DNA from 3 places in the Saccharopolyspora sp. 6M genome. Region 1 is predicted to be linked to each of the others. Evidence: riboswitches for the same ligand, from Rfam matches in the RefSeq annotation. Region 1 holds a riboswitch; each other region holds the start of a gene.
What was found. Region 1 has a riboswitch for S-adenosylmethionine ahead of LCD31_RS20060 (methionine ABC transporter ATP-binding protein). Riboswitches for the same ligand answer to the same signal wherever they lie in the genome.

Region 1 (9,897 bases):
CAGGCTGCGGGTCTGGTTCGACGGGTCGTTGGGCAGCGCGATCCGCGCGCCGTTCGGCAGCTCCTGGAGGGAGCGGACCTTCTTGGAGTAGACCGACAGCGGTTCGAGGTGCACCGTCTGCACCCATTCGAACTCGCCGCCGCGCTGCGCCTGGTACTCCGCCAGGTACGGCTTGTGCTGGTAGTAGTTCGCGTCCAGCTCGCCGTTGGCGACGGCCTCGTTGGGCCGGTTGTAGTCGTCGAACTTCTCGATCTCGATCTCGATGCCTGCCTTCTCGGCCAGGTCGTCCTTGACGAACTGCAGGATCTCGCCGTGCGGCTGCGGGCTGACGCCGATGGTCAGCGGGGCCTCGGGGTCCTGCGCGGCGGGCGTGCCGGAGCCGCCGCAACCTGCGAGCGCCAGCGTCGCGGCGGTGAGCACCACGGCCAGGGAGCGAAAACGCATCGATCGCGTCCTTTCTGGAGGGCCGGCCGGTGACGCGCACCGGCGGCCGGCGGGGATCGCACGTCCCCGTCGTCGGAGTGTTCCTGGTGAGCTGCGGGCCTAGCCGGTCGCGCTGCGGCGGCGGTCCACTGCTTTGGCGGTGATGTCGGTGAGCAGCTGCATGGCGAAGGCCAGCACGGCCAGCACCGCCACCGATCCGTACAGCACGCGCTCGTCGTACGCCTGGTAGCCGTCCTGGATGGCGGTGGTCCCGAGACCTCCGCCGCCGATGGCGCCGGCCATCGCCGCGTAGCCGATGAGCGCGACGGCGGTGACGCCGACGGCCCCGACCAGCGCGGCGCGGGCCTCGCCGAGCAGCACGGTCCACACGATCCGCCACCGGCTCGACCCGGTGGTGATCGCGGCTTCGACGACGGTGAAGCTCACCTCCCGCAACGCGTTCTGCGTCAGCCGCGCGAAGAACGGCACCGCGCCGACGACCAGCGGGACGATCACCGCGGTGCTGCCGATGGACGTGCCCACCAACAACCTGGTGAAGGAGGCCAGCACCACCAGCAGCACCACGAACGGCACGGACCGCACCACGTCGACGACCACACCGAGGATCCGGTGCAGCGTCGGACGCGGGTTGAGCCCGACCGGAGAACTCAGGTGCAGGAACACGCCGAGCGGCAGTCCACCGAGGACCGCCAGCACGGTCGCCACCAGCACCATGTAGAGCGTTTCGACGGTGGCACCGCCGAGCAGCTCCGCTACTTCCGCCCAGGGGGTCGGATCACTCACGCCGCGACTCCATCAACACTGACCGGGGTGCGCCGCACGTGCGCGTCCCGGTCGACCATCCACTTCAGGGCCGACTCGGACCGCTCGCCGGTGAGTCCGATGCGGAACTTCGCCACCGGGGTGTCCCCGAGCCGGGTGAGCCCGCCGCCGAGGATGGACAGCTCCACCCCGAAGCGGGCGGCCGCCTCCGGCAGCAGCGCCCCGACGGCGGCGAAGCCGACGAGGACCACTTCGGCGACCACGTCGTGCCGCACTCCGGGCACGGCGGGCGCCTGGTCGGTCTCGGGCAGCAGGCTGGTGCTGACCCGGCTGCCGGGTTCGGCGACGAGGTCGAGCACCTTGCCGTGCTCCACGACGCGCCCGCCTTCGAGCACGGCCACGTCGTCGGCGATGCGCCGCACCACGGCCATGTCGTGGGTGACCACCAGGACGGTGACGCCCAGTTCAGAACGCGCCCGGTCCAGCACGGTCAGCACCGAGTCGGTCGTGCCCGGGTCCAGCGCCGAGGTCGGTTCGTCGGCCAGCAGCACCGAGGGCTTGGCGGCCAGCGCGCGGGCGACCGCGATGCGCTGCCGCTGCCCGCCGGAGAGCCGGTCCGGGTAGGTCGGCGCCTTGTCGGTGAGCCCCACCAGGTCGAGCAGTTCGGCGACGCGGCTGCGGCGCTGCGGTGCGGGCATCCCGGCGGCTTCGAGCGGGAGCGCCACGTTGCCCGCGGCGGTCCGCTGCCGCAGCAGCGAGTCGCCCTGCGGCACGACGCCGATGTGGCGGCGGGCGGCGCGCAGCGCGGCGCCTTCGAGGGCCACGAGGTCGGTGCCGTCGACCCGGATGGCACCGCGGTCCGGCTTCTCCAGCAGGGCGATGCACCGGGCGAGGGTGGACTTGCCCGCGCCGCTGGGGCCGACGACGCCGAGCACGGCGCCCGCGGGGACCTCCAGGGACACGTCGTCGAGGGCGACGACGTCGGACCGGCTCGACTGGTCGTGCCGGAAGGACTTGGTGAGGTTCTCGACTGTGATCACGATCGCTCCGCATCAGCTCACGCCGGCCTGCGGGCATGCCGCGGCCGGGCGGGGAGGAACAGAAGGGCCTGGTGGGGCGGTGACGACTGGGGTCGTCAGCCGGCGAGGCGACAGGCCGTCGTGGTGCGGCGTCCGTGATCGATGACCCGGCGCTGGGTCAAGGCGAGGCCGTGCGGACCGGATCCGACGCGAGCGCGACCGCCGCGGGCCTGCCGGCGGCTGGTCCGGGGCGCACGTTCACCTGCGAGCAGAGTTTCAGACACCACAACTCCATCGACCCTGGCGTTAGCACCTGCTCCGGTGGAGTGGTTGCTGCGGCGTCGTGGAGCCAGGTCTCTCAGCCGCTCGGGATGGATTTCCCGCATAGTAGAACGCAGCGGTGTCGACGGGCGCAAGCCAAAACCCGTCACTATGTGGAATCGTTTGACAAATCACATCCCCCTGTTGAGCAGGGGGCATGGCCCGCCGTGAATATTCCGGTGACCTTATGTGATCAACACTACGGTTTTCCCTCCGGACGGACCAACGAAGTCCCGAAGGGAGGCGACGCAGCGGAACGTCAGCGCGCCGGTTCTCCGGCGGCCTCGGCCACCCGGGCGAAATCGGCCACGGTGAGCTGCTCGCCCCGCGCCGCCGGATCCACCCCCGCCGCCCGCAGCACCTCTTCGGCGCGCGCCGCCGACCCGGCCCAGCCCGACAGCGCCGCCCGCAGCGTCTTGCGCCGCTGCGCGAACGCCGCGTCCACCGCCGCGAACACCTGCGCCCGCGGCGCCGCCGACGGCGGATCGACCCGGGAGAACGCCACCAGCCCGGAATCGACGTTCGGCACCGGCCAGAACACGTTGCGCGGCACCGGCCCGGCGCGCCGGACGTCGGCGTACCACGCGGCCTTCACGCTCGGCACCCCGTAGGTGCGACCACCCGGTTTCGCGGCCAGCCGGTCGGCGACCTCGGACTGCACCATCACCAGCCCGGTGCGCAGCGACGGCAGCTCCGCCAGCAGGTGCAGCACCACCGGCACCGCCACGTTGTACGGCAGGTTCGCCACCAGCGCGGTCGGCCGCGGCTCGGCGAAGTCGGCGGCCCGCACCCGCAGCGCGTCGGCGGGCAGCACCCGCAACCGGTCGCACAGCTCGGGGGCGAACTCGGCGGCGGTGCGCGGCAACCGCTCGGCGAGCACCGGATCGATCTCCACGGCCACCACCCCGGCGGCCTCCGGCAGCAACGCCAAGGTCAGCGAGCCCAGCCCGGGCCCGACCTCCAGCACCACGTCCTCGGCGGTGAGCTCGGCCGCGCCGACGATGCGGCGCACCGTGTTCGAGTCGTGCACGAAGTTCTGGCCCAGCCGTTTCGTCGGCCGGATCCCGAGTTCCCCCGCCAGCCGGCGAACATCGGCCGGCCCGAGCAACCGCGCCTGGTTCGCGTGCTGTTCCACGAGGTCAAAGCTACCCGCGCCCGCTTCCCGCACCGCGCCCGCCCTCCCCCGCGCTGATCAGGACCGCACCGAGCAGGCCCGGGAACGCGAACGAGCGGTCACCGGCACGAGGCCGATGACCGGTCGAAGAACGCGGGAGCCGGGAACCGTCCCGGCGCGGCTCAGCTCAGGCCGAGCTTCGAGGAGCAGCCCGGCCAGGCGCCGTAGCTGCCGCCGCGGGCGTCGCGCACCTTCGTGGCGACCGAGATCTGCTGTTCCCGGCTGGCCTGGTGCGGGTAGGCCGCGTACTGGTCGCCGCCGTAGGCGTCCCAGGTGCTCTTGTCGAACTGGAGACCGCCGTAGTAGCCGTTGCCGCTGTTGATCGACCAGTTGCCGCCGGCCTCGCACTGCACCAGCTTGTCCCAGACGGCGCTGTTCGGCGGCTGCTTGGTGCCGACGCGGACGACCTTCTCGGTCGGCTCCTTGGTGATCTTCTCGCCGACCGCTTCGCGACCGGTCTCCTCGCCGTTGCGGGTGCTCACCCGGGTGAAGACGATCTTCTCGCCGGGCGTGCCCGGGTTCTCGACCTTCTCCTCGCCCTTGAGCATGGAGTCGTCTTCGATCTCCTTGACCGGCGGCTCGATCGGCACCGTCACGTTGATCACGGTGCTGCCGGTGCGGTCGATCTGCACCGTGGCACCGCTGGTGATCTTCTGGTCGCCGCCGGGGGTGATGTGGTCTTCCGGCCCGAGCTGGAGGTTCTGCTCCTGCACCAGCTCGTCGACGGTCACCGCGGTGGTCGTCAGCTGCCGGGGCTCGCCCGCGCCGTCGGTGATCGTGATGTCCTTGGCGGTCTTGACCACCAGGTCCATGCCCTGCTCGGGCACCGCCGTGCTGCGCGCGCTGGAGACCCAGGCGCCGTCGTCGGCGACGCCGAGCTGGCGCAGCGCCTGGCCGACGGTCACCGACCGGACCCACTCCTCGCGCTGCTCGCCGTCCACCGTCATCTTCAGCAGGCGGCCGCGGTCGAGGGTGATCGTGTCGTTGTGCCCGACCTTGGACTGCGGGGAGGGGCTCAGCGCGTCGTGCTCGCCGATGCTGATGCCCTCGTCCTCGAGGACTTCGCCGACGGTCGACTCGTAGGTGTTGACCTGGCGTTCCTTGCCGTCGATCTCGACGGTGACGGACTTGTCCATCGCGGCGGCGGCACCGCCGGAGCCGGTCAGGGTGAGGATGACCGCGGCGACCGCGCCCTTGAGGAAGCGCTGCTTCCACGAGGTGATCGCTTCGACGACCTCCGGGGAGGGCTGCGCCTGCGGTTCACCGAGCTCGTCGGGCAGGACCAGCGGCGGCATGACCACGGTCTCTGCGTTGATGAGCCGGATGAGCTCGTCGACGTCGATGTCGGCAGTCGCGAGCATCTCGTCGGCCTGCGGTCCGAGCGCTTCGAGCACGTCGTCCGGCGTGATCTCCAGCGCGCCGGGCGGGAAGCTCGGGTGGTCCTGCGCCGGGTACCGGTCGCTGATGGGGGCGAAGGGCTGCTCGGCGGTGATCTCCGCATCGCTCTCGCGATCGAGCAGGCCGACCGCGGTCTGCTGCTGCGGGCTCACGGGGCTGAACCAGTCCGTCGAGGGCTCGAATGAATCGGCCCAGTAGCCGTGGTCTCGGCCTGCACCACCCAGCTGTTCATCGCTGCTGGTGGAGCTGGCGTGGGCACCGGGGATGCCGCGTCCGTTCACAGGGTCGCTACCTCTCGAAAGCGAGAAGCCGTCCGCGCGCGGGTGACCGAGGGGAGTTCGCCGAGCATGTCCGGTTCGAACTCCTTCACCTGCCGCTGCGCGACTTCGTGCTTCGTTTCCGTATCCGACTCCCGTAGCCAAGCGCCGTCTTCAGCCGATACCTGATGCGAACCGGTCTCGTTCCCAGCTCGATCGGTGGCACCGACTTCCCCGACGTACCCGGCGGCGACTAGCGGGCGTTCCCGTGACTTCGTTGTCATCGGTTACGAGGCCGAGACTCTAGCGTGATCCCGCGGGCCCGCCAAGGGGCCGCCCGGCGGTGTGACCTGGGTTACGCCGATTTGCCGCGCAACCGTGCACCGTCGGTGATCGGGTCGAGTGATCGACCGCGAACCGCTGCCAGTTTTCCCACCACCGCCGCGGTTTCGCCGCTCCGCGCCGAGATCGACCGCTTCGTCCCCAGTGGACGGTTTGATCGTCCCTGGTGAGCGGATCACCAGTCGCCCCGATCAGCGGATCCGGCTCGGGCGCCGGGACGGCCGGTGGGGGGCGGGCGACGGGAGAGAGCGGTCATCTCCCGCCGCCCGCGCCGGCGGCGGCAACGACCGTCCGGACGCGGTGGGTGATGAGGAACCTCACTTCCTCACACTCCCGGGCGATCTCCGGCGGTCGAGCCGTTCAGCGGCGCTTCGGGACGCCGTTCGGAGCAGGAGCGCTCAACGCGGGAGCCCGAGCTTCCGGGCGCACGCCGGCCAGGCCCCGTAGCCGCCGCGGTCGTCGCGCAGCGCGCTCGCCACCGAGATCTGCTGCTCGCGCGAGGCGCGGTGCGGGTAGCGGGCGAAGCCCTCGCCGCCGTAGGCCGCCCACGTGCTGCGGTCGAACTGGAGCCCGCCGTAGTAGCCGTTCCCGCTGTTGGTGGCCCAGTTCCCGCCGGATTCGCACTGCGCCAGCCGGTCCCACACCTGCCCGGTGCGGGGTTCTCCGGCGTCACCGCTGCGCTCGGGGGCGGGTGCCGCGGTCGCGAGCGGCGCGCCGCACAGCGTGATCGCGGCGGCGATTCCGATCCTGGTGATGCCACGGATGCGCATACAGGTCCTGACTGCCGTGCCTCCGGGCAGCGGTCCCGGCGCCTGCCGCGGACCTGTCGGGTCCACTGTGGCCGATCGCCGAGCGGGGCCGCCCCCGGCTTCCGCAGGGGACGCTAGGTCGCCGGGTCGCGGTCGCAAGTCAGTGCGCGCGCCCGGCACGACGGCAGGGCACGCTCAGTCAGCGCAGGTCAGCCGGTTCCTACCTGATCGAGGCGGAAGATCCGCTCTGCCGTGGCGGTGGTGGCCACGGCGAGTTCCGCGAGATCGGCTCCGCGCAGTTCCGCGAGCTCTCGAAGGGTGTAATTGACGCAGTAGGGCTCGTTGGGGCGCCCGCGGAACGGGTGCGGGGTGAGGAACGGCGCGTCGGTCTCCACCAGCATCTGCTCCACCGGCACCAGCCGGGCCGCCTCGCGCAGGCCGGCCGCGTTGGCGTTGCGGAAGGTCGCGGTGCCCGCGAACGAGAGCACGTAGCCGCGGTCCACGCAGGCGCGGGCGAACTCCGCGTCCCCGGAGAAGCAGTGGAAGACCACCGCCTCCGGCGACCCCTCCTCGGTCAGGATGCGCAGGATGTCCTCGTGCGCCTCCCGGTCGTGGATCATCAACGGCTTGCCGGTGCGCTTGGCCAGGTCGATGTGCCAGCGGAACGCCTCGTGCTGCGATGCCGGCGAGGAGAAGTCCCAGTAGTAGTCCAGCCCGGTCTCGCCGATCGCCACGACCCGCGGCCGCTCGGCCAGCTCCGCCAGCACCTCCCGGGCGGCGTCGGTGAGGTCCTCGGCCCTGGTCGGGTGCAGCGCCACCGCGGCGAACACGCGGTCGTCCCAGGTAGCGGCCTCGGCGGCCCAGCGCGCGGCCTCGAGGTCGTCGGCGACGGTGATCACCCGGGTGATCCCGGCGGCTTCGGCGCGGTCGACCAGGGTGCGCACGTCCTCGGCGGTCTTCGCGCCGCACGCGTCGAGGTGGGTGTGCGCGTCCACCGCGGGCGCGGGCAGCGCCTCCGGCATCGGCGGCCGTTCCTTCTTGTCCTTCTTGCTCACCGTCAAACCCCTCGGTCGGTCGTGCCACCGGCGAGCCTACGGTCCGCGCGGAGCCCGACCGGACGGGGTCATTCCAGGTCGGCGCGCAGGAAGGACACGTTGTACGGCCGCCACTGCGTCGTCGTGAAGTACACCGCGGGCCGGTCCGCCGCCCACGGGTGCTGGAAGCCGCCGTAGAGCGCGGGGAACCGGGATCCGGCGGCCAGCACCCGTCCCGCCGACCACGGTCCGGTGAGCCGGTCGGCGGTGCGCAGCACGATCGCGGCCCGCCGCTCGTCCAGGTGCACCGCGAACCACTGGCCGAAGTGGGTGTTGAACTGCACGGACAGCTCCGCGACCGGGGCGGCGAGCACCGGCAGCGCCTCCCGCTCGTCCGCGGTCCAGCCGCGCGCCGTCCAGTACTCGTAGGCCGCCGGGTCCAGCAGGTCGTCCGGGCCGACCCGGGCGAGGTGCCCGGCGCCGAACCGGCCGCTCGGCGTGCCCAGCAGGTGCACCCGCCCGGCCACGACGCCCGCGAATGCGAGCTGCTGGAACGGGTGGCCGCCCTGGTCGCGGCGGCGGAACCGGCGCAGGAACGGCTGCCGGTCGTTGCGCCACACCGCCGACTCCGACTTCGTCCAGCTGCGGCCGCCGTCGTCGGAGTACGCCAGCGCCCCGTAGTTCGTGTGCCACGAACCAGGAACTCCCCAGCGCCGCACCGACATGTAGTGCAGGTGGTTCCGCCCGCCGACGGCGATGCCCGCAGTGGGGATCACGGTGTGCTCGCGGACGCCGGTGCGGTCGCCGGGCAGGAACTGGGCCGCGCCACCGTCCTCCCGGCGCACCACCCAGTCCAGGTCGAGCCCCGAGTCGAGGTCGGTCCCGGTGCTGCGGGCGAGCACGTTGCACCGCCAGTCCGCGTGCTTCGGGCCGGCACCGCTACCGCCCCAGCGCTCGCCGTAGGTGTCGCCGAACGCGGCCAGCACCCCGCCGCGCCCGTCGTCCCACAAGATCCCGAGGTCGGTCGCGACCACGCCCGATCCGGCGTTGCGCGACTCCGCACCGGTGATCGCCGCCAGCCTGGTAGTCCCGGTCACCCACACCATGCGCGCACGGTAGCCCCGCACCCCACCGCACCGCCCGGCTTCGACCGCGCCCAGCAGGCCCGGACCGCTGAGCAGCGACCACCCGGGCGACGGCCACCGCCGCGGGATCGACGTTCCCCCGCGCGGAGCGACCGGTGACCACGGTCCCGCAGTGGGGATCCCGCCGACGCCACCCGGCCCGCGGCGGAGGGGCGGGCTCGCTCAGCTCACTGCCGGGCGGCGAGCACCGCGGTGTACAGCTCGTTCTTGCGGGCGCCGCTGAGCTCGGCGACCTCGGCGACGGCGTCCTTGAGCCGCATGCCCTCGGCGGCCCGCTCCTCGACCTGCGGCACCAGGTCGGCCGGGTCCTGCGAGACCGGGGCCGCGCCGCCGATCACCACGGTGATCTCGCCGCGCACCTCGGCGCCCGCCCATTCGGCGAGCGAACCCAGGTCGCCGCGGCGCACCTCCTCGTAGGTCTTGGTCAGCTCGCGGCACACCACCGCCGCCCGGTCCGGGCCGAGCACCGCGACCGCGTCCGCCAAGGTGTCCGCGAGCCGCCGCGGCGACTCGAAGAACACGCAGGTCCGCTGCTCGGCGAGCAGCCGCCCGAACCAGCGGCGCCGCTCCCCCGGCTTGCGCGGCGGGAAGCCCTCGAAGCAGAACCGGTCCGACGGCAGCCCGGACACGGCCAGCGCCGTCGTCACCGCCGACGGCCCCGGCAGGCAGGTCACCGGCAGTCCCTCGGCCGCGCACGCCGACACCAACCGGTACCCGGGGTCGGACACGCTCGGCATCCCGGCGTCGGTCACCAGCAGCACGTCCTGGCCGTCCCGCAGCGATTCCAGCAGCCGCGGGGTGCGCGCCGCCTCCACGTCCTCGTAGTAGCTGACGATCTTCCCGGCCGGGTTCACCCCCAGCGACGTCGCCAGCGTGCGCACCCGGCGGGTGTCCTCCGCGGCGATGATCGTCGCCGAGCCGAGCGCATCGACCAACCGGGCGGACGCGTCGCGGGCATCACCGAGCGGGGTCGCGGCGAGCACCAACGTGCCCGATCCGGATTCGAGGTCCATGAGCCCAACCCTACGATTCACGTGTGAGCGTGCTCGTGCCGAACTCCACCGGCGGCCAGGCCGAGAACATGGTCGAACCCGGTCAGACCCCGCCCGCGGCCGAACCCGGTTCTCGGGACGCCCGGGCGCTGCTCGCACCGAGGATGCCGTCCGACCGGCTGCGCGGCTGGATCGTGACGCTGGTGATCGGGTTGATCGCCGGGATCGTGCGGATCTGGGACCTGGGCCGGGCCACCGAC
Region 2 (9,897 bases), on a different contig from region 1:
CGGTGCCCGCCGCGGCCCGCACCGGCAAGGTCGGCAGCAAGCTCGACGTGGACGGTCCCGAAGGCGAGCGGATCACCATCCAGCTCGTCGAGGTCGTCGACCCGGCCGACTTCCTGTTCACCGCGGCCGGCTACCAGCTGCAGGAGGGCGAGCGCTCGGTCGTCGTGCACACCGAGCTCACCAACCGCAGCCCGATGCCGTTCACCTCGCTGCCCGACCTCTACCTGGTCCTGGTCGCCGAGGACGGGTCCACCGTGGGCAAGGCACCGGTCGCGTTGTCCTCCCGGCCGCCGCACCGCATCGGCGTGCCGCCCGGCGAGACCGCGGGCGGGCACACCGTGTACGTGCTGCCGGAGGACACCGAGCTGTCCACGGTCCGCTGGGCCATGCGCCCCGGGGACGACCAGCGCACCCTCCACTGGGACATCACCGATCTCTGATTCCGCGTTCGCGCTGCTGAGCGGGGCGGTGGTGGAACCTCGCCCGTCCGCTCGCCGAGGGGGATCGTTCGCACCGGTGGCTCTGCGCCACAGGGGAAAGCGCCGTCCTCGCTGGAAGACGGCCGAGAACTCGCGTGGGGCGGCTTGCTCAGGTGGTCGCCGGTGACGGGAAGACGCCGGACCCACCGCGGGAGCCCGCAGCTGGTCCGTCCACTTCGGACACTCAGTTGCCGCGGCGGCGAACCCAGTCGAGGGGACCGCCGCGAGGGCGCTCCGGGCGGCGTTCGCGGCGTTGCAGGGTCGGCCAGTCACCCGCGTCCGCGGACGGGCCGGGTTCCGGATCGGCGCCGAGCACCGCCGGGCCCGCGCGGCCGACGTCCTCCGCCGCCAGCAGCTCCGCCAGCCCCTGCTGGCCGGGATCGGTCCGCTCCGCGTCGGTGGTGGGCCACCGCTCCTCGACCTCCGCGCGCTCGTCCCGCCGCGCGGACGCGGACGGCGGTGCACCGCCCAGCGGCAGACCCGTCGGCGGCGTCGGCGTGTCGTCGGTGAACTCCGCGCGACGCCCGTCGAACGTCCCGCTCGCTCCGGCCTGGGTCATCGGCCACTCCCCCCGCTGTTCCTGGATCAGCACGACCACGCTACGCGACCGGCCGGACCCGTCCGGACGACGATCGCCGCAACGCGCGTCCCGGCGGCGGGAGCGGGCGGCCGGCGGCTCAGGAGTCCTGTTCGCGGAGGGTGTCCAGGGCGTGCTGGAGGTCGTCCGGGTAGTCGCTGGTGAACGTCACCCACTGCCCGTCGGCGGGGTGCTCGAAGCCGAGCATCCGCGCGTGCAGCCACTGCCTGCCGAGCTGCAACCGCCGCGCCAGCACCGGATCCGCGCCGTAGGTGAGGTCGCCCGCGCACGGGTGCCGGACCGCGGAGAAGTGCACCCGGATCTGGTGCGTGCGCCCGGTCTCCAGCTTCACGTCCACCAGGGACGCGGCGCGGAACGCCTCCACCGTCTCGTAGTGGGTGATGCTGGGCTTGCCTCCGCTGACCACGGCGAACTTGTAGTCGTGCTTGGGGTGGCGGTCGATCGGCGCGTCGATGGTGCCGCTGCTCGGATCGGGGTGGCCCTGCACCAGCGCGTGGTAGCGCTTCTCCACGGTGCGCTCCTTGAACGCCCGCTTCAGCGCGGTGTAGGCGTGTTCGCTCTTCGCGGCGACCATGACGCCGGTGGTGCCCGCGTCGAGCCGGTGCACCACGCCCTGGCGCTCCGCGGCGCCCGAGGTCGCGATGCGCACGCCCGCGGCGGCGAGCCCGCCGATCACGGTGGGGCCCTCCCAACCGGGGCTGGGGTGCACGGCGACGCCGATGGGCTTGTCGACCACGACGATGTCGTCGTCCTGGTGCAGGATCCGCAGGCCCTCCACGGGCACCGCGACCACTTCCGGTTCGGGCCGCGCGTCGGGCAGCGTCACTTCCACCAGCCCGCCCGCGATCAGCCGGTCCGACTTGCCGACGGGAGCGCCGTCGAGCAGCACCTCACCGGATTCGGCGAGCCCCGCCACCGTGTTCCGGGACAACCCGAGCAACTTCGCCAGGCCCGCGTCGACCCGCATCCCTTCGAGGCCGTCGGGGACCGGGAGCATCCGCAGATCGCTCATGCCCGGTCCTCGCGCTTCTTCCGGGTGTGCACGGTGCCGTCGTAGTCGCGGCCGAGCAGCGACAGCAGCACCACGAGGATCCCGCCACACACGATGGACGAGTCGGCGACGTTGAACACCGGCCACACGCTGCCGTCCGGCGCGAACAGCGACACGAAGTCCACGACGTGGCCGCGCAACGGCCCGGGCTCCCGGAACAACCGGTCGACCAGGTTCCCGCACGCCCCGCCCAGCACCAGGCCGAGCCCGACGGCCCACCCGGTGGAGCGCAGCTTCGGCGCCAGCCACACGATGACGCCGACCACGACGATCGCCAGCAGCGCCAGCAGCCAGGTCATGCCGGTGGCCAGCGAGAACGCCGCCCCCGGGTTGCGCACCAGCACCAGGTACACCGCCCCGCCGAACAGTTCCAGCGGCGGCTGCCCGTCGAGCCGCGCGACCGCGGCGATCTTGGTCACCACGTCCGCGGCGAGCAGCAGCGCGGCCACCCCGAACAGCAGCGCCAGCAGCTTCCGCGAGGCACGGCCACCGGCCGCCCCGACCGCGGTCGAACCGTCGCCGTCCGAACCCGGGTCCGGCTCGCTCGCGGCGGTACCGCCGTCCCCGCTCGCGGCGGGTCGCGCTTCCGGTTCTGAGGACGAGCCCTCGCCGGTGGCGGGGTTCGATCCGGGCTGCTCGGAGTCGGACTGCTCGGTGTTCACCCGGCCCATTCTCCCCGACCGCCGATCGGTCGTTCGCAGCGGCTCACGCCAACGCGGCGGGGAACTCGCGCGGGTCGTCGACGGGAACCCAGCGGCCGCCGTCGAGTTCGTAGCTCCACTGCGGACCGTGGGCGACGAGCCCGCGCAGCGCGGTGACGATCCGGTCCACGTGCTCGACGGTGGTGCCGAGACCGAGGCTGATCCGCACGGCGCGCTGCGCGTCGGTGCCCGCCAGCAGGTGCCGCACGGCCCGGTGCGCGCAGAACAGCCCGTCCCGCACGCCGATGCCGTGCTCCGCGGACAGCGCCGCCGCCAGCAGCCCGGGGTCCTGGCCGTCCACGGTGAAGCTGACCACGCCGACCCGGTCGTGCTCGGGGCCGAACAGACCCAGCTCGCGCAGCCCGGGAACGGTGGCGAGCCCGGCGCGGAGCCTGCGCAGCAGCAGGTCCTCGTGCCCCTCGATCGCCTCGGCGTGCTCGGCGAGCACCTCGCAGGCCTTGGCGAGCGCGTGCACCCCGACGGTGTTCGGCGAACCGGCCTCGTGCCGCTCCGGACCGGTGTTCCAGTCGATCTCGCCCGCGTCGGGGACCGATCGGGTGGCGCCGCCGCCGGCCAGGTACGGCTCGGCCCGGTCCAGCCAGTCGTCGCGGCCGATGAGCGCTCCCGCGCCGAACGGGGCGTAGAGCTTGTGCCCGGACAGCACGGCGTGGTCCACGCCGAGGTCGGCGATGCGCACCGGGCGGTGCGGGGCGAGCTGGGCGGCGTCGAGCACGGTGCGGGCGCCGTGCTCGCGGGCGACGCGGGCGAGCTCGGCGACCGGCCACAGCTCGCCGGTCACGTTGGACGCCCCGGTGAGCACGGCCAGCTTCGGCCCGTCGGCGCACTCGGCGAGCGCGGCGTCGAGCAGTCGCACCGCCTCCTGCGGGCTCTCCGGGATGCCGAGGTGGTGCACCCGCTCCCCCGCCCACGGCAGCAGCGCCGCGTGGTGCTCGGTGTCGAACACGACCACCGAGGTGTCCGCGGGAAGCGCGGCGGCCAGCAGGTTCAGCGCGTCGGTGGTGTTCCGGGTGAAGATCACCGAATCGGTGCGGCGGGCGCCGACGAACCGGCGCAGCGTCTCCCGCGCCCCCTCGTAGACCCGGGTGCACACCTGGGAGGCGAACCCGGCGCCGCGGTGCACGCTGGCGTACCAGGGCAGCAGCTCGTTCACGGCGTCGCGCACCGCGTTCAGGCAAGGCGCGCTGGCCCCGTGGTCCAGGTTGGCGTACTCGGCGGAACCGCCGGTGACCAGCGGAACCCGCAGCTGCGCGCCGACGACCGCGGGGACCGCGGGAACGGAGTCCCCGACGGACCAGATCGGGGTTTCGGCGATCTCGCCGGTGGCGGAGCGGACGGCTGACGACACGATGCCTCCTAGGGCCTCACCGGGCCCGGAGCATTCGGGGCCCGCGCTTGCCGATCGCCCTGCGCGATCGGCCAGGTCCTCACCCGGGGCACCCCACCGCGGTAGGAGGGTTGCCGGCCAGCAAACCGGGGTTTCCCGCTGGCACTCATGACCTTCGACGGAGAAGACTAGGGATCGCCCCCGCCGCGCGCAACCACCCCGTGCGAAGTGGGAGGTGCGCCACGCCCGTCCGGGCGGATCCGCGGTGGTTCCCGCGGACCCGCCCGGCGGCGACCGATCAGACCCGTTCGACGGCGACCGAGACGTCCACGCCGTCCCCGACGCTGCCCGCGGAACCACCCGCGGCCGCGCCCTCGGACACGGCGTCGGCGAGCGTTTCGGCGGCGATGAACTCGCGGTGCGCGTCCACGGCGGCCAGCACCTCGGCCGGCGCGGAGACCTCGACGCGGATGCGGTCGGAGATCTCGAAACCGGCGTCCCGGCGCGCCTGCTGCACGACGCGCACCAGGTCGCGGGCCACGCCTTCGGCGGCCAGCTCCGGGGTGACGTCGCAGTCCAGCACCACCATCCCGGCGCCGCCCGGCAACGCGGCCGCGGCACCGGAGTCGGTGGACACCAGCCGCTCGGTGAACTCGCCCTCCTGCAGTTCGGTGCCGTCGGCGACCACGGCCCCGGCCGCGTTGCGGGTCCAGTCACCGGACTTCACGGCCTTGATCACCCGCTGCACGTCCTTGCCCAGCCGAGGTCCGGCGGCGCGGGCGTTCACGGCGATCTCGAACCGGCCGTGCGCGGCGACGTCGGTGGTCAGCTCGACCTCCTTGACGTTCACCTCGTCCCGGACCAGGTCGACGAACGGCCGCAGCGACTCGGCCTCCGGCATGGCCACGACCAGCTTCGCCAGCGGCAGCCGGACGCGGCGCGAGTTCGACTTCCGCAGCGCCAGCGCCGAGGAGCACACCTGCCGCACCCGGTCCATCGCGGAGACCAGCGCCGCGTCGGCAGGCAGCTCGTCGACCAGCGGCCAGTCCGACAGGTGTACCGAGCGGCCGCCGGTGAGCCCGCGCCACACCGCTTCCGCGGTCAGCGGCAGCAGCGGCGCCACCACCCGGCAGGTCACCTCCAGCACGGTGTGCAGGGTGTCGATGGCGTCGGCGTCCCCGGCCCAGAACCGGTCCCGGGAGCGGCGCACGTACCAGTTGGTCAGCACCTCCAGGAAGTCGCGGACAGCGGCGCACGCCCCGGCCGGGTCGAACACGTCCATCGCGGCCTGCACGTCGCCGACCAGCTCGTGCGCCTTGGCGAGCACGTAGCGGTCCAGCACGTGCTCGCTGTCCACCCGGAACCGGCCCTCGACTCCTTCGGCGTTGGCGTACAACGCCAGGAAGTACCAGGAGTTCCACAGCGGCAGCACCGCCTGGCGCACCGCGTCCCGGATGCCGCGCTCGGTGACCACCAGGTCTCCGCCGCGCAGGATCGGGCTCGCCATCAGGAACCAGCGCATCGCGTCCGAACCGTCGCGGTCGAAGACCTCGTTCACGTCCGGGTAGTTGTTCTTCGACTTCGACATCTTCATGCCGTCGTCGCCGAGCACGATGCCGTGCGCGACCACGTTGGAGAACGCGGGCCGGTCGAACAGCGCGGTGGCCAGCACGTGCAGCAGGTAGAACCAGCCGCGGGACTGGCCGTTGTACTCGACGATGAAGTCGCCCGGGTAGTGGTGCTCGAACCAGTCGGAGTTCTCGAACGGGTAGTGGACCTGCGCGAACGGCATCGCCCCGGACTCGAACCAGCAGTCCAGCACCTCCGGCACCCGCCGCATCGTGGACGCGCCGGTCGGGTCGTCCGGGTTCGGCCGGGTCAGCTCGTCGATGTTCGGGCGGTGCAGGTCGGCGGGCCGTACCCCGAAGTCGCGCTCCAGCTCGTCCAGCGAGCCGTACACGTCGGTGCGCGGGTACGCCGGGTCGTCCGAGGTCCACACCGGGATCGGCGAACCCCAGAACCGGTTCCGCGAGATGTTCCAGTCGCGGGCGTTGGACAGCCACTTGCCGAACTGGCCGTCCCGGATGTGCCCCGGCACCCAGTTGATCTGCTGGTTGAGCTCGACCATGCGGTCCCGGAACCGGGTGACGGCCACGAACCAGGACGACAGGGCCCGCTGGATCAGCGCGTTGTCGCAGCGCCAGCAGTGCGGGTACGGGTGGTCGTAGGTCTCGTGCCGCAGCAGCAGCCCGGCTTCCTTGAGATCCCGGATGATCTGCTTGTTCGCCTCGAAGACCTGCTGGCCCTCGTACGGCGCGACCTCGGCGGTGAACCGGCCCCGCGCGTCGACCGGGACGACCGGTTCGATGTCGTGCGCGTCGGTGACGGCCTTGTCCTCCTCACCGAAGGCGGGCGCGATGTGCACGACACCGGTGCCGTCCTCGGTGGTGACGTAGTCGGCGGGCAGCACCTGGTGGGCGTTGGGTCGCCCGGCGAAGAAGTCGAACGGCGGCCGGTAGCTCGTGCCGATCAGCTCGGCGCCGGTGAACCGGGCGACGACGCGGTCGGCGACGTCCTCGCCGAGCTCCCGCGCGTACGCGCCCAGCCGGGCCTCGGCGAGCACGTAGCGCTCCCCGCCCTGGCCGGGCTCCACCAGCACGTAGTCCACCTCGGGGTGCACCGCGGCCGCGAGGTTCGACGGCAACGTCCACGGGGTCGTCGTCCAGACCAGGGCCAGCGCCCCGTCGAACGCCTTGCCCGGCGCGACGAGCCGCAGGCCCACCGTCACCGCCGGGTCCTGCCGCTGCCGGTAGGTGTCGTCCATCCGCGTCTCGGTGTTGGACAGCGGCGTCTCGCAGCGCCAGCAGTACCAGAGCACCCGGAAGCCCTCGTAGACCAAGCCCTTGTCCCACAAGGTCTTGAACGCCCACATGACGCTCTCCATGTAGTCCACGTCGAGCGTCTTGTAGTCGTTCTCGAAGTCCACCCAGCGGGCCTGGCGGGTGACGTAGTCCTCCCACTCCCGCGTGTAGCGCAGCACCGAGGCGCGGCAGGCGTCGTTGAACTCGGCGACGCCCATCGACTCGATCTCGGACTTCGAGGTGATGCCGAGTTGCTTCTCCGCCTGCACCTCGGCGGGCAGCCCGTGGCAGTCCCAGCCGAAGCGGCGCTCCACCCGGCGGCCGCGCATCGTCTGGTAGCGCGGCACCGCGTCCTTGACGTACCCGGTGAGCAGGTGGCCGTAGTGCGGCAGGCCGTTGGCGAACGGCGGCCCGTCGTAGAAGACGAACTCGTTCGAGCCGTTGACGCCCGCGTCCCTGGCCTGCACGCTCTCCCGGAACGTCCCGTCCGCGGACCAGAAGTCCAGCACTTCCCGCTCGACCTGCGGGAACGACGGTTGCGCGGCCACCCCGCGCTCCTGGGGGGCCTCTCGATCCGCGTCCTCCGGGGCGGCCGTTCCGCCGAATCGGACCTTCGGGTAAGCCATCGCGGGTGTTCTCCTCGCCGGTGTGTCGTCAGCAGCCGCACGGGCATCCGGACTCGATGCCCACACGGGGACGACACGGCGCGCGACCATCCGGCCGCCCGCGTCCCGCGGTACCACCCCGCTTGCCGCCGCAGAACGCGACGGCCACTCGTTGCCGGCTGTCACGGGCCGGACCCGTCCGGTTCTACTGGGGCGCTGCTCCCGCTGGAGCACTGCGCCCGTTCTTCCGGAGGCTCCCCGGTGATGGCCGGATCAACGCCGATGCGGGCCGGTCGCTCCCCGGCGACCAGCCCGCATTCAGCATAACCATTCGACGCCACCGGTTTCCCGCGGCCACCGCGGTCCGCGCCCAGGGCCCTGAGCGCTCCGCGGCGGATCCGCGTTCCCGGCGGTCCTGCTAGCGCGCGGCGCGCGCCTGTCCCGCCAGCACCGCGTCCGGGGTGCAGCGGGAGCAGGCCGTGAAGCCCAGTTCCCGGGCCTCCTTCACCGGCAGCCCCTGCACCTCGCGCTCGCCGAGCCAGTCGCAGCTCGCCAAGTGGTACCGGGGACGTTCGTCGACGACCACGACTTCGTCGTCCGATTCGGACACCAGCAGCGCGTCCGCCGCATCGGTGTCCTCCTCGTCCGGTTCCTCGTCGACGTCGACCTCGCCGGCCGGTGCCGCCGGGTCCTGCCCCGCCTCGCCCGCGGAGACCGGTTGCCGCGGCGGTGAGCTCGCTTCCCTCCGCCGCCGCAACCGTTCCACCACGAGCAGTGCCGCGGCCAGCACGCTGAGCAGCACCGACAACCACGCCCATTCCGGGCGTTGGACCAGCACCGACGTCACCAGCACGCCACCGGCCGCCAGGACCAGGAACAGCACTACCAACAACACGCCGAACTTCCCTTCACCGCACCGTGCGGGGACCCCCTTGTCCCCTCCGCAGCCGACCACCGGCGGCTCCTGGGCCGCGCGATGGCTCACGACCGGCGGATCCGGTCACCGGCCCGCTCAGCCGGCTTCGGCGGCCCGAGCTCCGAAGCTGTAGGTGTTCTGCTGGCCGGCAGCGCGGCTCCCGCTCTCGGCGGGTGCCGCCGATCCGCGGTCCTGCAGTTCACGCAGCTGCGATTCCAGGTAGGTCTGCAACCGGGTGCGGTACTCGCGCTCGAAGGTGCGCAAGGTGTCGATCTTCTTCTCCAGCGCGTTCTTCTCCTGGGTGATGTTGCCCATCACCTCGGCGTGCTTGCGCTGCGCGTCGCGTTCCAGACCGGCGGCCTTCTCCCTGGCCTGCCGCTCCAGCGTCTCGGCCCTGGTCCGGGCGTCGTTGAGCATCGTCTCGGCGCGGGTGCGCGCCTCGTTGACCATGCTGTCCGACTTCGACCGGGCGTCGGAGAGCAACTGCTCGGACTTGGTCCGGGCCTCCGAGAGCATGCCGTCGGCTTCGGCCTTCGCCTCGCCGGTCAGCCGGTCCGCCATCTCCTGGGCGAGCCCGAGGACCTTGGCGGCCTGCACGTGGTGGTCACCACCCGGCGAGGTCTGCTCGGCCGCGGTGGGAGCCGGGACCGGCGCGAGCCGACGCGGTTCCTCCACCGGAGCGGGGGCGGCGGGAACCGCGGACGCCTGACTGCGCGCGTCGTCGAGATCGACCTGCGCGGTCTGCAGCTGGCCCTCCAGCTGCTCCATCTGGCTCCGCAGGTCGTTGTTCTCCTCCACCAACCGGGCGAGCTCGGCTTCAACCAGGTCGAGGAAAGCATCCACCTCGTCCTCGTTGTAACCGCGCTTCCCGATCGGCGGTTTACTGAACGCGACGTTATGCACGTCGGCGGGGGTCAAGCCCACAAGATCACCTCACGCACTCTTCGGCTGCGGGTCACCCGGGTTCCCCGTTACCCGGACTGCGCCCATAGTCTCAACAGCAGCTGCATCAGTATGAACACAACCAGCAGCAGCACCATAATGGATAGGTCCAGCCCTACACCGCCGATCCGGACCGTCGGGATCACCCGACGCAGCAGCCGGATCGGCGGGTCGGTCACTGTGTAGATGCTCTCCAACGCGATTGCAACCCCTCCAGCGGGGCGCCAGTCGCGGGCGAACACCCGGACGAGCTCGATCACGATACGGGCCGTGAGCAGCAGCCAGAAGAAGAAGACCGCGTAGTAAAGGACGATCAGCGCCAGTTCCACAGCTCAACTCTGCCACCGGTCACCCGTAGTTGAAAAAGGCACCCTCGGCCAAGCGGCGCTTGTCCTCGGC
Region 3 (9,897 bases), on a different contig from region 1:
GTGTGCCGGGTGCGCACCCAGTCGATGGCCTGGTCCACCAGGTCCTCGGACAGGTGGTAGCCGTCCTCGGGCCGACGGTCCGGTTCCACGGGGTTGGTGCCGTCGAACAGCACCGGGTACCAGTGGTTCATCTCGGCGCACAAGAAGCCGTAGAACTTCTCGAAGCCCTCGCCGGTGGGCCAGCGGTCGAACGGGCCGGCCGGGCTCACGTCCCGCGCCGGGGTCTGGTGCCACTTGCCGAACGCGGCCGTGTTGTAGCCGTTGCCGTTGAGCACCTGACCGAGCGTGGCTGCGCTGCGCGGCCGGATGCCGCAGTAGCCGGGGGCCGCGCTGGACATCTCGGTGGTGACGCCCATGCCCACCGAGTGGTGGTTGCGGCCGGTCAGCAGCGCCTGGCGCGTCGGCGAGCAGATCGCGGTGACGTGGAACCGGGAGTAGCGCAGGCCGCCGTCGGCGAGCCGCTGCGCGGTGGGCATCTCGCACGGTCCGCCGAACGAACTGGACGCACCGAAACCCATGTCGTCGATGAGCACCAGCACGACGTTCGGCGCGCCCGCAGGGGCGTTCAGCGGCTGAGCGGGGGTGAAGGCCGGGTTCTGGTCGCGCGCGTCGAGCGCGGTGACGGCGGTGGGCGGGGCGTCCGGGATCGGCAGGTGTTCACGCGATACGTCGGATGCTCCCATGTGCGACCTCCTGTGCGGTGCGGCGGACGAGCACGGGAGACGGCGAAACCGCAAGCGGCGCAACGGTTTCCGCGTCCCCGCGGTGCGGCTCGAATGCTAGTCGGCGAACCGCCGCGAGCAAGGGTTCCCACGGGCCGGACGCCGCTGGTCAGCGAGTCCCGGACCACATCCGCACAAGATCACCGCAGGTGGCGGAGGTCCGCGGCGGAGGGCAGACCGATTCGCGATGCGCGCCATAGCCGGCGGCTATGGGTACGGCGAACCGACCCCGCCGTCCGCACCACCGCGGAGCGGAGCTCCACCGCGGACGCGTCACTTCTTGGACTTGGACTTGTCGTCCTTCCCGGCCGACTCGTCGGTGGACAGCGCCGCGACGAAGGCCTCCTGCGGGACCTCGACCCGCCCGATGGTCTTCATCCGCTTCTTGCCCTCCTTCTGCTTCTCCAGCAGCTTGCGCTTCCGGCTGATGTCACCGCCGTAGCACTTGGCGAGCACGTCCTTGCGGATGGCGCGGATCGTCTCGCGGGCGATCACCCGCGAACCGATCGCGGCCTGGATCGGCACCTCGAACTGCTGACGCGGGATGAGCTCGCGCAGCTTCGAGGTCATCTTGGTGCCGTAGGAGTAGGCGGAGTCCTTGTGCACGATGGCGCTGAACGCGTCCACCGGTTCGCCCTGCAGCAGGATGTCCACCTTGACCAGCTGCGAGCTCTGCGTGCCCGCCTCCTCGTAGTCCATCGACGCGTAGCCGCGCGTGCGGGACTTGAGGTGGTCGAAGAAGTCGAAGACGATCTCGGCGAGCGGCAGCGTGTAGCGCAGCTCGACCCGGCTCTCCGAGAGGTAGTCCATGCCTTCGAGGCGGCCGCGCCTGCTCTGGCACAGCTCCATGATGGTGCCGACGAACTCGGACGGGGCGATCACGGTGCACTTCGCGATCGGCTCGTGGATCTCGCCGATCTTGGCTTCCGGCCAGTCGGACGGGTTCGTGACCTCGATGTCCTCGCCCTCTTCGAGCTTCACCTGGTAGACGACGTTGGGCGCCGTCGAGATCAGGTTCAAGCCGAACTCGCGCTCCAGCCGGTCCCGGGTGATCTCCAGGTGCAGCAGGCCGAGGAAACCGCAGCGGAAGCCGAAGCCCAGCGCGCCCGAGGTCTCCGGCTCGTAGGTCAGCGCGGCGTCGTTGAGCTGCAGCTTGTCCAGCGCCTCGCGCAGGATCGGGTAGTCCGAGCCGTCCACCGGGTACAGCCCGGAGTAGACCATCGGCTTCGGTTCGCGGTAGCCACCGAGCGCCTCGGTCGCGCCCTTGCGCTCCGCGGTCACCGTGTCGCCGACCTTGGACTGGCGGACGTCCTTCACCCCGGTGATCAGGTAGCCGACCTCGCCGACGCCGAGCCCGGCGGAGGGCTTCGGGTCCGGCGAGATGATGCCGACTTCGAGCAGCTCGTGCGTCGCGTCGGTCGACATCATCCGGATCCGCTGCCGCGGCGTGATCTTGCCGTCGACGACGCGGATGTAGGTCACCACGCCGCGGTAGGTGTCGTACACCGAGTCGAAGATCATCGCGCGAGGCGGCGAGTCGTGCACGCCCTGCGGGGCGGGGATCTGGCGGACCACCTCGTCGAGGACCTCGCCGACGCCCTCACCGGTCTTCGCCGACACCCGCAGCACGTCGGTGGGCTCGCAGCCGATGATGTGCGCCAGCTCGGCCGCGTACTTGTCCGGCTCCGCCGCGGGCAGGTCGATCTTGTTCAGCACCGGGATGATCTGGAGGTCGTGCTCCATCGCCAGGTACAGGTTCGCCAAGGTCTGCGCCTCGATGCCCTGCGCGGCGTCGACCAGCAGGATCGCGCCTTCGCAGGCGGCCAGCGAGCGGCTGACCTCGTAGGTGAAGTCGACGTGCCCCGGGGTGTCGATCATGTGCAGCACGTGGTCGACGCCGTCCACGGCCCAGGGCAACCGCACGTTCTGCGCCTTGATCGTGATGCCGCGTTCCCGCTCGATGTCCATCCGGTCGAGGTACTGCGCCCGGTACGCCCGCTCGCCCAACACCCCGGTGAGCTGCAACATCCGGTCGGCCAGCGTCGACTTGCCGTGGTCGATGTGCGCGATGATGCAGAAGTTCCGGATGCGCTCCGGGTCCGTGAAGGTGGTGTCGGCGAAGCTGCTCACTCGGTGTTCCTTGGGATCTCGGGGTCCTCGCGGGGCGCGCGTGCAACCCACATCGTCCCACGCGGCGACCGGCCGCCGGTGCCCAACTCCGGGGGTGGCTCAGCGCGGCCGCTGGTCGGCGCGGATCGGATGGTCCGCCGGCACCTCGACGAGCACGATCCGCGTGCCGTCCGGGTCGACGATCCACGCCTCGTCCAGACCCCACGGCTGCCGGGCCGGTTCGGCCTCCACGGTGACTCCCAGCTCGGCGAGCCGGTCGAACTCGGCGCGCAGGTCCCGCACCTGCATCCACAGCACCTGGTCGGGGCTGGGGCCGTGCTCGCCGCGACCGGAGATCTCCAGGAACCCCTGCCCGAGGAAGAACACCGTGCCACCCGGGAACTCGCGGGAGATCGCCAGCCCGAGCACGTCTCGGTAGAAGCGCAGCGAGCCCTCCGGGTCGCGCGGGTGCAAGATCGTGCGGCTGTTGACGACGTCCATGGCTCCCGTTGTACCGCGCCACCCCGCCCAGGGCCGAAAAAACGGCGGGCCCCCACCTCGAAGGTGGAGGGCCCGCCGAAGCGGATCACCGCACTCAGACCGCGCGAACGCCGCTGGCCTGCGGGCCCTTCTGGCCCTGGGTGATCTCGAAGGTCACGGTCTGGTTCTCCTCGAGGGTGCGGAAGCCGTTGCCCTCGATGGCCGAGTAGTGGACGAAGACGTCCGGGCCGCCACCGTCGGGGGAGATGAAGCCGAAGCCCTTCTCGGAGTTGAACCACTTCACAGTGCCCTGTGCCATCTCTGTCTCCTCACAGCTGATGAGTAACCGGTGCTCGCACCGCGCGAGCACCGGGGCCTAGTCCAGACGGCGAACTCTCCAGCTTGCGCTCAGGACAGAGTCGCGCCCGCAACTTTCGCGAGCGTGTCGAACACGAACACAAAAATCGGCCGACTCATACAACCACACCCCGGGCGGGATCATTCCCGCGACCCGCCGGTGTTCTCGATCTCACATCACGCCTGACGTGGAGTCTTGACTGATCGTCCCGGAACGGGCTCACAGCCCGGATGCGAGCTTCCAGCCGAGGCTGGCCACCAGCGCCACGACGACGGTGAGGAAGACCTTCCGCACGAACACCGACCCGCGGCTGGACGCCAGCGCCGCGCCCAGCACGCTGCCGCTCGCGTTGCTCACCGCCATCACCAGCGCCAACCCCCACAGGATCTTGCCTGCGGCGATGAAGAACAGCAGCGCCCCGAGGTTGGTGGCCACGTTGACGATCTTCGCGGTGGCCGAGGCCCCCACGAACGCGAAGCCGACCAGCCCCACGAGCAGGAAGACCAGGAACGAGCCGGTGCCCGGGCCCGCGATGCCGTCGTAGAAACCGATCACCAGGCCGCCCGCGACCATCACCCAGGTCTGCTGGACCGGCCCGAAGCGCGGCGCCGCGACCGACCCCAGGTCTGGTTTGCGCCACGTGTAGATGCCGACCCCGACCAGGGCCACCAGCACCACCACGGTCAGCACCGTCTGCGGCAGCGACGCGGCGAACACGGCGCCACCCAGGGCGCCGAGGAAGGCGACGGCCGCCATCGGCAACGCGCTGCGCCACGGCACCGGGGTCCGCTTCGCGTAGGTCCACGCGGCCGCCGTGGTGCCCGCGACCGCGGCGAGCTTGTTCGTCCCGAGCGAGTAGATGATGTTGCCGCCTGGCACCAGCAGCAGCATCGCTGGCAGCTGGATCAGGCCGCCGCCTCCGACGATGGCGTCCACCGCGCCGGCCAGGAACGCCGCGCAGCACAGGAAGACGAGGCCGGCCAGCGTCAGGTCGGCGAAGCCGGGCCAGCCCAATGCGGTGAACACGGGGCGCGAGCCTATGCCGCCCACCACCGATCGAGTCCCGGCTTGTGAGCGTCCTCGCACCCGGTGCCGACGCGGGTCGCTGCGAGCGCCGTTGCTAGGATCGTCGACCGTGCCGTGCGGCATTCCGCCAGGGAGGAAAGCTGCGCACGCCGTGGGCCCTCGGCCCCGGTGCGGCAGCGCCGATTCAGCGCGGCACGACTGAATCCGAACGAGGAAAGAGGCGCCCCAGTGGCCAACATCAAGTCTCAGATGAAGCGGATCAAGACCAACGAGCGCAACCGCCTGCGCAACAAGTCGGTGAAGTCCTCGGTCAAGACCGCCATTCGCAAGTTCCGCGAGGCCGTTGCCGCCGGCGACAAGGACAAGGCCCTGGAGCTGCAGCGCGCCGCCTCGCGCACCCTGGACAAGGCCGCCGGCAAGGGTGTCATCCACGCCAACCAGGCCGCGAACAAGAAGTCGGCGCTGGCGCAGGCCGTCAACAAGCTCTGAGCCCGAGCGCGGCCGGACCTTCGTCCGGCACGCGCACCGGCCCGAGACGGGGTCCGTTCCCACGGGAACGGGCCCCGCCTCGCGTTCGGGGCCGAAGCGTCTGGCGGGTTGGCGCTGAGATCGGGCTCTCGGGCGACTCCGGGCGCTCGGCACCGGGCACCGGCGGCGATCGTCGCCCTGGTGGCGTGTGCCGGGTCAGTTCCGGGAGGAGTGCAGCTCGACCAGCCGCAGCACCGTGCGCTCCAGCGCGTGGTCCGCGTCGGCGGCCATGCCCTTGACGTCCGCGTTGAGCACGGCGACCGCGCGCAGCGCCTCGGCCACGGTGGCGCTGCTCCAGCCCCTGGCCTGCGCCTGCGCCTTCTTCACCTTCCACGCGGGCATGCCCAGGTCTCCGGCGAGGCGGAACGGGTCCCCCCGGCCGTAGGCGGCGACCCGGCCGATGGTGCGCACCGAGTCGGCCAGCGCGTCCGCGATCAGCACGTGCGCCACGCCGAGCTGCAACGCCCAGCGCAGCGCCTCCAGCGCGCCGGCCAGATCACCGGTGACGGCCTTCTCGGCCACCACGAAACCGGTCACCTCGGCACGGCCGCGGTGGTAGCGGCGCACCTCCGACTCGTCGATCTTGCCGCCGGTGTCGGCCACCAGCTGCGAGGCCGCGGAGGACAGCTCGCGCAGGTCGAAGCCGACCGTCTCGATCAGCGCGCCGACACCCGCGGCGTCGATGCGGCCACCCGCGCGCCGCACCTCGTCCTTGACGAACGCCTCCCGCTGCGGCCCCTTCGTGATCTTGTTGCACTCGGTGACGCGGGCGTTGAGCTTGCGCAACGCGCTCGGCAGCTCCTTGGCGTTCTTCCCGCGACCACCGCCGCTGTGCACGATCACCAGCACCACGCCGTCCGCGGGCTGCCGCGCGTGCGACAGGATCGCCTCGGCGATCTCCTTGCCCGCGTCCTGGGCCGCTTCGAGCGCCACCACGCGCCCTTCGGCGAACAGCGAGGGGCTCAGCAGCTCGTCGAGCTCCGGCGGGGTGAGTTCACTCACCTTGATCCTGCGCAGCTCCGTTTCCGGGTCGGCGGCGCGGGCAGCGCCGACCGCCTCCCACAGAGCGCGCTCCACCAGCAGTTCCTCGTCTCCGAGGATCAGGTACAGCGGATCGCAGACCACCGACGGCGAACTCATGGGGGCATCGTCCCACGACCCTGCGACACCACCGCCGTTCCCGTGCGCCGACCCCGTGCTGGCCAGGACGCGGCGGCCTCCCGTAACGTTGCAGCCACAACCGAATAGCTCATCCAGAGGGGCAGAGGGAACGGCCCGATGAAGCCCCGGCAACCATCTCGACCTTTCGCGGCATTCGCGAGGTAGTCGAAGAAATTGGTGCCAACTCCGACCCGCCCGCGGGACAGATGAGGAAAGGACCTCGCGATGACCGCTGCCGCCCATGCCCCGAACTCCACCGGCAAGACCTACGACCTCGGTCCGGCCGTCGAGCTGGTGTCGAAGGAAGAGGGCCACCGCCAGCCCCTGGCTCCCGAGTTCGTGTCCCTGGAGGACTTCTCGCCGCTGGAGGTCGCCTACGACTTCGGGCGCGTCCGCCGCGAGGACATCGAGGCAGGCCCCCGCTCCATCTGGCGCTACAAGAAGCTGCTGCCGGTGCCGACGAACGTCGAGGAGCACCCGAACACCGAGCCCGGCTGTACCAGGCTGGTGCGCGCGGACAACCTCGCGGAGGCGCTCGGCGTCAAGCGGATCTGGATCAAGGACGACACCGGCAACCCGACGCACTCGTTCAAGGACCGCGTGGTCGCCGTCGCGCTGGCCGCCGCCCGCGAGTTCGGGTTCAAGGTGCTGGCCTGCCCGTCCACCGGCAACCTCGCCAACGCCGTCGCCGCTGCCGCCGCCCGTGCCGGCTGGGACTCGGTGGTCCTCGTCCCGTCCAACCTGGAGCGGGCCAAGATCCTGATGAGCGCGGTCTACGACGGCTCGCTGCTCGCGGTGGACGGCAACTACGACGACGTGAACCGGCTGGCGACCGAGCTCGCCGCCGAGCACGAGGACTGGGCGTTCGTCAACGTCAACGTGCGGCCGTACTACTCGGAGGGTTCCAAGACCCTCGGGTTCGAGGTCGCCGAGCAGCTCGGCTGGCGGCTGCCGGAGCAGATCGTGGTGCCCATCGCATCCGGCTCGCAGCTGACCAAGGTGGACAAGGGCTTCCGCGAGCTCGGGCAGACCGGCCTGGTCGAGCAGAGCCCGTACCGGATCTTCGGTGCGCAGGCCCACGGCTGCTCGCCGGTCGCCAGCGCGTTCAAGCAGAACCACGACGTGGTGCAGCCGGTGCGGCCGGACACCATCGCGCGTTCGCTGGCCATCGGCGCCCCCGCGGACGGCCCGTACGTGCTGGACGTGGTCCGGCGCACCGGCGGGGCCATCGAGGACGTCACCGACGAAGAGGTCGTCGCGGGCATCCGGCTGCTGGCCCGCACCGAGGGGATCTTCGCCGAGACCGCCGGTGGCGTCACCGTGGCGACCGCGAAGAAGCTCATCGAGGCCGGTCAGATCGACCCGGACCAGGAGACGGTGCTGCTCATCACCGGCGACGGCCTCAAGACGCTGGACGCCGTGCAGGACCAGGTCGGTCCGAAGGCGACGGTCGCCCCGAACACCGATGCCGTGAACGAGGCCCTCGGCCTGTGATCGGTGGCCGTGGGCCGCGGTGCGCCGCGGCCCACGGCCTGACCTCCCCGTCACCTTTCGTCCGGCCGCAGCGGATCGCCCCGCTCCACGGCGGTGCGCCCCCGGCCTTCCGGCACGACCGCGATGTCGCCCGCCTGATCGGTGCGGTGGATCCGGGCGCCCATCCGTTGCAGCTCGCCGAGGATCAGCGGGCTGGGATGACCGTAGTCGTTCCCGGCTCCGACGCTGATCACCGCCAGTTGCGGGCGCACTCGCGCGAGCAATCTCGGCGTCGTGAACCGGGACCCGTGGTGGGGCACCTTGAGCACCTCCGCCCGCAGGTCCGCACCTGAGGCGAGCAGCGCTGCCTGACCTGGCAGCGCGACGTCCCCGGTCAGCAGCACCCGCCCCGCCGGAGTGGTCGCCTTGACCACCAGCGAGGCGTCGTTGGCGTCCTCCGCCGAGTTGCTGCGCGCGAGCGCTCCTCGGGGGCCGAGCACGTCGAGCACCAATCCCGGCCACCGCAACCGCTGGCCCGCCCGCAACGGGACGACGGGTGTGCGGTGGGCGCGCGCGGTCGCCCGCACCTCGCGAGCCGCCCAGGCCGGTTCGCCCAGCGGTCCGACGGCGACCGCGCCGACCTGCCGCCCGGACAGCACCGCCGAGATGCCACCGACGTGGTCGGCGTGCAGGTGGGTCAGCAGTACCAGCGGGACGCTGCGGATCCGCAACCGGCGCAGGCACTCGGCCATCGGTGCCGGGTCCGGTCCGGTGTCGACCACGACCGCTTCCCGGTCCCGGCCGGTGGCCAGCACCAGCCCGTCGCCCTGTCCCACGTCGCAGGCGACCAGCGACCACCCCGGCACCGGCCACGGGAACACCTGGTGGCGGACCGGGATCACCACCACCACGACGACCAGCACCAGGCTGGTCAGGACCAGCCGAGCGATACGCCCGCGCAGCACGATCAGCAGCACCAGCGCGAGCACCGCCAGCGAGGTCCCGCCCACCACTCCGGACGGCCAGTCGACGGCGGCTCCCGGCACGGCCGCCGAATGCCGGGCGACCGCGAGCAGCCATTCCAGTTCGGGCCCGGCCAGCCACACCAGCGCACCGGCCAGCGGCGCGCACCACGGGGCCACCACCGTCGCCGCGACGCCGAGCACCGTCGCGGGTGCCACGAGCGGCCCCGCCAGCAGGTTCGCCACCACCGCGACCAGGCTGACCTGCCCGGATATCGCCGCCACCAGCGGTGCCGTGACCAGGTGCGCCGCCGCCGGTACCGCGAGCGCCTCGGCGAGCCCGACCGGAACTCCCCTGGCGTGCAGCGCCGCCGACCAGCCGGGTGCCAGCAGCACCAGCCCGGCCGTCGCGGCCACCGACAGCGCGAACCCCGCCGTGGTCGCCAGACCCGGTGCGAGCAGCAGCAGGCCGATGACGCTGCCCGCCAGCGTCGGCAGCGCCGAGCGTTCCCGGCCCAGCGCCAGGGCGAACAGCGTGATCGCGCCCATCACCGCGGCTCGCAGCACGCTCGGTTCCGGTCCCGCGAGCACCACGAACCCCGCCATCGCCGCCCCCGCGCCCAACGCGCACGGCACCGGCCCCGCGACGACCAGGCGCAGCACCAGCAGCACCGCCCCGCACACGATGGCCAGGTTCGCCCCGGACACCGCCATCAGGTGCGTCAGCCCGGAGGTCTCGAACTGCTCCACCACCTCCGGTGGCAGCAGTCCGGTGTCGCCGACGACCAGGCCCGGCAGCAGGCCCGCCGCTTCCGGCCCCAGCACGGTCCGGGAAGTCGAGCGCAGCCCTTCCCGCAGGCCCTCCGCGATGCGCTGCCAGCCGGGCGGTGGGCGCACCCGCTCCGGTGCCCGCCCGACCTGGACGGCGGCGGTGAGCAGTTCCCCGCCGCGCGGCGGCACGGCCCGACCGGTGGCCGTCACCTCCTGGCCCGCGATCAGCGAACGCCACGGTTCCGTCGGAACCAGCAGCAGCGCTCGGCCGCCGACCGCGGTCCGCCTGCCGTCGACGTGGACCGAG

Region 2: linked by a shared signal. The riboswitch ahead of LCD31_RS16905 (aminotransferase class V-fold PLP-dependent enzyme) and the one ahead of LCD31_RS20060 (methionine ABC transporter ATP-binding protein) in region 1 are both predicted to bind S-adenosylmethionine.
Region 3: linked by a shared signal. The riboswitch ahead of thrC (threonine synthase) and the one ahead of LCD31_RS20060 (methionine ABC transporter ATP-binding protein) in region 1 are both predicted to bind S-adenosylmethionine.

The regions. Positions count from the first base shown of each region.
Region 1 covers NZ_JAIUJZ010000154.1:490-10,386, forward strand. Annotated here, with positions in the region: gene LCD31_RS20050 (MetQ/NlpA family ABC transporter substrate-binding protein) at 1-444, opposite strand, end outside; gene LCD31_RS20055 (methionine ABC transporter permease) at 544-1,227, opposite strand; gene LCD31_RS20060 (methionine ABC transporter ATP-binding protein) at 1,224-2,246, opposite strand; SAM riboswitch class I at 2,514-2,603, opposite strand; gene rsmA (16S rRNA (adenine(1518)-N(6)/adenine(1519)-N(6))-dimethyltransferase RsmA) at 2,806-3,681, opposite strand; gene LCD31_RS20070 (transglycosylase family protein) at 3,843-5,399, opposite strand; partial or broken gene LCD31_RS20075 (transglycosylase family protein) at 6,116-6,376, opposite strand; gene LCD31_RS20080 (TatD family hydrolase) at 6,676-7,488, opposite strand; gene LCD31_RS20085 (DUF4185 domain-containing protein) at 7,590-8,606, opposite strand; gene rsmI (16S rRNA (cytidine(1402)-2'-O)-methyltransferase) at 8,813-9,658, opposite strand; gene LCD31_RS20095 (dolichyl-phosphate-mannose--protein mannosyltransferase) at 9,727-9,897, shown strand, end outside.
Region 2 covers NZ_JAIUJZ010000117.1:2,301-12,197, reverse strand. Annotated here, with positions in the region: gene LCD31_RS16925 (AsnC family protein) at 1-440, shown strand, start outside; gene LCD31_RS16920 (hypothetical protein) at 664-1,038, opposite strand; gene LCD31_RS16915 (RluA family pseudouridine synthase) at 1,157-2,074, opposite strand; gene lspA (signal peptidase II) at 2,086-2,799, opposite strand; gene LCD31_RS16905 (aminotransferase class V-fold PLP-dependent enzyme) at 2,834-4,162, opposite strand; SAM riboswitch class IV at 4,234-4,348, opposite strand; gene ileS (isoleucine--tRNA ligase) at 4,473-7,661, opposite strand; gene LCD31_RS16895 (hypothetical protein) at 8,059-8,535, opposite strand; gene LCD31_RS16890 (DivIVA domain-containing protein) at 8,653-9,480, opposite strand; gene LCD31_RS16885 (YggT family protein) at 9,528-9,827, opposite strand; gene LCD31_RS16880 (cell division protein SepF) at 9,847-9,897, opposite strand, start outside.
Region 3 covers NZ_JAIUJZ010000161.1:7,576-17,472, forward strand. Annotated here, with positions in the region: gene LCD31_RS20630 (arylsulfatase) at 1-683, opposite strand, end outside; gene lepA (translation elongation factor 4) at 996-2,852, opposite strand; gene LCD31_RS20640 (VOC family protein) at 2,952-3,332, opposite strand; gene LCD31_RS20645 (cold-shock protein) at 3,427-3,630, opposite strand; gene LCD31_RS20650 (TSUP family transporter) at 3,889-4,695, opposite strand; gene rpsT (30S ribosomal protein S20) at 4,924-5,184, shown strand; gene holA (DNA polymerase III subunit delta) at 5,380-6,363, opposite strand; SAM riboswitch class I at 6,470-6,597, shown strand; gene thrC (threonine synthase) at 6,610-7,878, shown strand; partial or broken gene LCD31_RS20670 (ComEC/Rec2 family competence protein) at 7,929-9,897, opposite strand, start outside.